One region of the Rossellomorea sp. H136 genome, then DNA from elsewhere that is predicted to be linked to it. Evidence: predicted binding sites of a transcription regulator. Region 1 holds the regulator's gene; the other holds the start of a gene.
What was found. The regulator LexA, encoded in region 1, represses DNA repair genes until DNA is damaged. The targets are predictions, from matches to a motif close to CGAACATATGTTCG.
Positions count from the first base shown of each region.

Region 1 (3,269 bases):
GATGATCTTGACTTCCTCTTTTAATAAACAATGAATGAGAGCAATTTTGGCATTCCCTCTGCCAATTCTTGTTTCGTCCTGTATGAGAACAGCCCCAATCGACTCATCTTTAATCAAATCAAGAAGTTCAAGAACACCCGGGCGATCTAATTCAAAACCGCTCGCTTGATCTTTAATGATAGCAACCACTTCGTATTGGTGTTCTTTTGCTAATTTTGCTAATTCCTCTTCTTGACGATCCAAAGATGTTTCCTGTGTATCTTTCTTTGTACTGACTCTGCAGTAAATTACTGCCTTCATCTTCTATCCCTCTATTCTTCGTTCATTACCAATTCATAGTCTGAATGGGTGGATAATGTTGGATTTTCTATAGGTAACACAAGTGATTCACCGGGTTTGATTGAGAAAGATGTGAGATTGTTTTCCTCTCCTACCCAAGCGATAAATTCTTCCACAGTCATAGAATATTCTTCATTGTACTGTTTGGCAATAGTCCAAAGTGTGTCCCCATCCTGAACGGTGATGCTTTGATATGACGGCTGGTTTGCCATAAATAATAGCAAATAGGCTGCAGATAAAAGCGCTAAAACAAATAATATTATAATGTAAGAGAAACGATTCCAAATGTGAGTTAACATAAAAAATACCTCCATACGAATGTTTGTTCTGTTTTTGTTATATTTATTGTAATACGAACATTCGTTTGGTGTCAACAAGAATTCGAACTTATGTTTGTACCAGCTGGAAAGACATGCTATAATGGGAACATAAGATCTATAATAGAGGTGCGTGAACATGACAAAATTGTCTAAAAGACAGCAAGACATACTAGAATATATTAAAATTGCAGTAAGAGAAAAAGGGTACCCACCTTCCGTACGGGAAATCGGGGAAGCCGTTGGTCTTGCTTCTAGTTCTACCGTACACGGACATCTGGCCAGGTTAGAGAGCAAAGGTCTTATTCGCAGAGATCCCACTAAACCTAGAGCCATCGAAATCTTAAATCTTGAAGAGGATACGATTCCGCGTCAGCGGGTTGTGAACGTTCCTTTAATCGGTAAGGTTACAGCCGGTCAACCCATTACGGCTGTGGAGAATGTCGAGGAATTCTTCCCACTGCCTGAGCGTATGGCACCTTCAGATGAACAGGTCTTCATGCTGGAAATCATGGGTGACAGTATGATAGAAGCCGGGATCTTGGATGGGGATTTTGTTATCGTGCGTCAGCAGCAAACAGCAAATAATGGAGACATCGTCGTAGCGATGACAGAGGAAGATGAAGCGACTGTAAAACGCTTCTTTAAAGAAAAGGATTATGTTCGATTACAACCAGAGAATTCGACTATGGCTCCGATCATTTTACGAAATGTATCCATTTTAGGAAAAGTTGTCGGAGTTTATCGTCAAGTACATTAATATGTTTAAGCCGCTATGTATAATAGCGGCTTAATTTTATCTATACTTTTGAAGACTCAAAAAAAGCAGTGGGTGGTAGCATTTTTCGCTACCACCCACTGCTTTTAATTAATAGCAATTTTCATGGATTAATACATTTGAATGTATTGCTCGCGCTCCCATGGATGAACTTGTGTACGGAACATATCCCATTCGATCTCTTTCGCTTCTACGAAATGTTCGAAGATGTGTTCTCCAAGAGATTTAACGATTACTTCATTTGTTTTAAGGTTTTCTAATGCAGCGTGTAATGTTGCTGGAAGATCTACGATTCCCGCTTCTTCACGCTCTTTTTTGTCCATAACATAAATGTTACGGTCGATTGGCTTAGGAGCTGGAAGGTTATTTTTGATTCCATCTAATCCAGCTGCCAGTAATACAGCCATCGCCAGGTATGGGTTAGCTGCCGGGTCAACACTACGGACTTCAACACGTGTGCTTAATCCACGAGAAGCAGGGATACGGATTAAAGGGCTGCGGTTACGAGCAGACCATGCAACATAACAAGGTGCTTCATATCCTGGTACTAAACGCTTGTATGAGTTTACAGTCGGATTCGTGATCGCTGTAAAGTCAGTTGCATGTTTAATGATACCTGCAAGGAATTGACGAGCAGTATCGCTTAATTGCAGATCTCCCTTTTCATCGAAGAAAGAGTTTTCCCCATTTTTGAATAGGGACATGTTACAATGCATTCCTGATCCATTTACACCAAATAAAGGCTTAGGCATGAATGTTGCGTGTAATCCATGCTTACGTGCAATCGTTTTAACCACTAGTTTAAATGTTTGGATATCATCACATGCTCTTAATGCACTTGCATATTTAAAGTCGATCTCATGTTGACCAGGGGCAACTTCGTGGTGAGATGCTTCGATTTCAAAGCCCATTTCTTCTAGTTCTAATGCGATATCACGACGGCAGTTCTCACCTAAATCTGTAGGAGCTAAATCGAAATAGCCACCGTTATCGTTTAATTCTAATGTCGGCTCACCATTTACGTCTAATTTAAAGAGGAAGAATTCTGGCTCAGGTCCAAGATTGAAGTCAGTAAACCCTAGCTCTTCCATTTGACTTAGGATGCGCTTTAAATTGTTCCGCGGATCTCCTTCGAATGGAGTGCCATCTGGATTGTAGATATCACAGATCAGTCGGGCTACTTTTCCTTTTTCAGCTGTCCATGGGAATACTAACCAAGTGTCTATATCAGGGAATAGGTACATATCTGATTCTTCAATTCGAACAAATCCTTCAATTGAAGATCCGTCAAACATCATCTTGTTATCTAATGCCTTCTCAAGCTGACTAAGAGGGATTTCTACGTTCTTAATCGTGCCCAGAATGTCAGTGAATTGCAGTCGGATGAACTTTACACCTTCTTCATTCGCTAATCTTAAAACATCTTCTCTAGTATACTTTGCCATTTACGTGTTTCCTCCTCAAGTTTATTAAAGGTTTTTATTTAATGAAAAAAGCGAGACATGTCACCTTGACGCAAAGATGCTTTAGTAAATCGACCGGAATGCATCAATTCATTTCGAAGTAATTTTCGCAGCTCGTCATCGGATAAATCCTGTCGTGCTTTTTCTTCCTTTTCATTACTTACGTCAGATACTACTTTACTTTCATTATGACTGGATACCGCAAAAATCTTCTTAATCCCAGCCATGTTGATGCCTTGATCTAACAAATCCTTTACTTCCAATAACTTATCAATGTCATTCAAGGAAAAGAGCCTACGATTCCCCTCAGTACGTGCAGGGCTGATCAATTGGTGCTCTTCATAGTATCGAATCTGACGAGCTGTTAGGTCC
Region 1 covers NZ_CM166371.1:2,189,891-2,193,159, reverse strand. Annotated here, with positions in the region: gene ACYH0O_RS11000 (YneB family resolvase-like protein) at 1-300, opposite strand, end outside; gene yneA (cell division suppressor protein YneA) at 312-638, opposite strand; gene lexA (transcriptional repressor LexA) at 796-1,416, shown strand; gene glnA (type I glutamate--ammonia ligase) at 1,545-2,879, opposite strand; gene ACYH0O_RS10980 (MerR family transcriptional regulator) at 2,918-3,269, opposite strand, start outside.

Region 2 (3,269 bases), 290 kb from region 1:
AAGCTTTGACCCGAATATTATGTATGAAGCAGTGAAGAAAGGAGATGTAGATATTATTCCCGCCTTTACAACCGATGGAAGAATACAACGTTACAATCTGAAAACGACTACGGATGATAAAGGATTCTTCCCACCTTATGATGCCGCTCCTATCATCCGTCAAGAAGTTCTGGAAGATCATCCTGAAGTAGAAGAAGTCCTGAATGAATTAGCAGGGCAAATTTCTGAGGAAGAGATGAGTGAGATGAATGCCAAGGTGGATATGGATAAACAAGAGCCTAAAGATGTAGCGCGTGAATTTCTCCTATCCAAGGGATTAATCGAAGAGTAAAATGTTAAGAAGTGTCAGAAAGGATAGAGGAGTAATAACATGTCCTTTTTTCATCTGACACTTCATTCTGTTTAGATATATTTATAAAATTTTGAAAAATTAAAGGGAAATATGGTATAAAAGAAGAATAGGACTTATGGAACAGTTAAAGAATGAATGGATAAGGAACGATGAAGGAGTTGTAATCATCTATGGAAAACCCATCCCGACAAGAAATTGGAAACATCCTTAAACAATCAAATCGCATTGCGGTGATCGGATTAAGTGACAATCCTGCACGAACATCTTATATGGTCTCAAAAGCGATGCAGGATCAAGGTTATGAGATTATTCCTGTAAATCCAACCATTGACGCCGCATTGGGCGTTAAAGCGGTGTCTTCTCTGAAGGAGATTGAAGGACCGATTGACATTGTCAATGTATTTCGCCGCTCAGAATTTTTGCCAAAGATTGCGCAAGAATTTGATGAAATCGATTCAAACGTATTTTGGGCGCAACAAGGTGTAATGAATGAAGAGGCTTATCGCTTTTTGAAAGAACGTGGGTATACAGTCATTATGGATCGCTGTATTAAGGTTGAACATGCTTTAACCAAATAATTCTCACTCGTAACAAGCGGCTCTTACCGCTTGTTTTTTTTCGGATGGACTTTACTTCTTTTATTCACTAAAAAATCCGGTCCATACAAATGAAAACAGTCTGATTTCAGAGTTGTTCTAGGAAATTACATTTGCGAAAATCAAATAAAACGCTACAATATAGCATAGTGGTTTACCTTAGAAATGACCAAAACAGGTAAACGAACAAATGTTCTTGTGTTATAGTTAATATATACATAACCAATACTACCGTACAAGCACCATTTACGGTTAGAGAAGTTTTTGAAAGGGGAATGTTCGTGGCCAACCAGAATAAGACCATGGATTACAATGATGATGCCATTCAAGTATTAGAAGGTTTAGAAGCCGTTCGTAAGAGACCTGGAATGTATATAGGCTCTACAGATTCAAAAGGATTGCATCATTTAGTATACGAAATTGTCGATAACTCGGTGGATGAAGCATTAGCAGGCTTCGGAAACGAGATTATTGTTACGATACATAAAGATAATAGCATCTCAGTGCAGGATAAAGGACGTGGGATGCCTACTGGAATGCATAAGCTTGGCAAGCCCACTCCTGAAGTCATCTTGACTGTGCTGCACGCAGGAGGGAAATTCGGACAAGGGGGGTACAAGACCAGTGGCGGATTGCATGGTGTAGGTGCTTCAGTCGTAAACGCCCTATCTGAATGGCTTGTTGTGACGATTGAAAGAGATGGAATGAAGTATGAACAGCGTTTCACAAAAGGTGGAAAACCGGAAACCACTCTTGAGAAAATCGGAAAAACGAAAAAATCCGGAACGTGTATCCATTTCAAACCTGATCCGGAGATTTTCAGTAATACCACCTATAATTATGAAACGCTATGTGAGCGTCTAAGGGAATCTGCATTCCTTCTTAAAGGATTAAAAATTGAAATCATTGATGAGCGTCATGATCAGAAGGAAATCTTTCACTTTGAGAGCGGGATCCAAGCCTTTGTTCAATACTTAAACGAAGAAAAAGATGTGCTTCATAACGTAGCTTTCTTTGAAGGAGAAAATAATACCATCGAAGTGGAGTTCGCCTTTCAATTTAATGACGGGTTTTCTGAAAACATTCTGTCATTCGTGAACAATGTTCGTACAAAAGACGGAGGTACCCACGAAGCCGGAGCAAAGACTGCCATGACCCGTGTCTTTAATGAGTACGCCCGAAAAGTTGGAATTCTAAAAGATCGGGACAAAAATCTTGAAGGGACCGACATCCGTGAAGGCCTGGCCAGTATCGTTTCTGTTCGTATTCCCGAACATCTCCTTCAATTTGAGGGGCAGACGAAAGGAAAGCTTGGTACGAGTGAAGCACGTTCAGCAGTAGATGCAGTTGTTTCGGAGCACCTTCTATACTTCTTAGAAGAAAATCCCGATACAAGTTCCCTTCTTATTAAAAAATCCATTAAGGCCGCCCAAGCCCGGGAAGCAGCACGTAAGGCAAGGGAAGATGCGCGTAACGGGAAGAAACGAAAGCGATCTGAAACCGTTCTATCTGGTAAATTAACACCTGCTCAATCGAGAAATCCAGCGCGTAACGAGCTTTATCTTGTGGAGGGTGATTCTGCGGGAGGTTCAGCGAAACAAGGTCGTGACCGTAAATTCCAAGCTATTCTTCCACTTCGGGGGAAAGTCATCAATACGGAAAAAGCCAAGCTTCAGGATATCTTCAAAAACGAAGAAATCAATACAATCATACATGCGATCGGTGGGGGAGTCGGTCCGGAATTCAACGTCGATGACATCAATTACGACAAAATTGTCATCATGACCGATGCCGATACAGATGGAGCCCATATCCAGGTTCTGCTGTTAACCTTCTTTTATCGCTACATGAAACCATTATTAGAAGCAGGGAAAGTTTATATTGCACTTCCTCCTCTCTACAAAGTAAGCAAAGGAGCAGGAAAGAAACAAAAACTTGAATACGCTTGGACGGATGAAGAGCTTCAGGGAGCCATTTCTAAAGTTGGCAAAGGCTATATGATCCAGCGCTATAAAGGTCTTGGAGAAATGAACGCCGATCAGCTGTGGGAAACGACGATGGATCCTGAAACACGTGCACTGATCCGTGTCCGCATTGATGATGCTGCCCGGGCTGAGCGTCGCGTGACGACTCTTATGGGAGATAAAGTAGAGCCGCGCCGTAAATGGATTGAAAGTAATGTAGCCTTTGGGTTAGAAGAAGATGGAAGTATTCTTGAAAATGAAAACATTACGGTCCCAGAGGAGGGGTAATACATGACAACTGTAGAACGATATCAAGACTTACCTCTGGAAGAGGTACTTGGCGACCGATTTGGACGT
Region 2 covers NZ_CM166371.1:2,479,167-2,482,435, forward strand. Annotated here, with positions in the region: gene ACYH0O_RS12485 (ABC transporter substrate-binding protein) at 1-331, shown strand, start outside; gene ACYH0O_RS12490 (CoA-binding protein) at 523-930, shown strand; gene parE (DNA topoisomerase IV subunit B) at 1,230-3,200, shown strand; gene parC (DNA topoisomerase IV subunit A) at 3,204-3,269, shown strand, end outside.
Region 2: the regulator LexA is predicted to act here: its motif matches at 1,132-1,145, upstream of parE (DNA topoisomerase IV subunit B).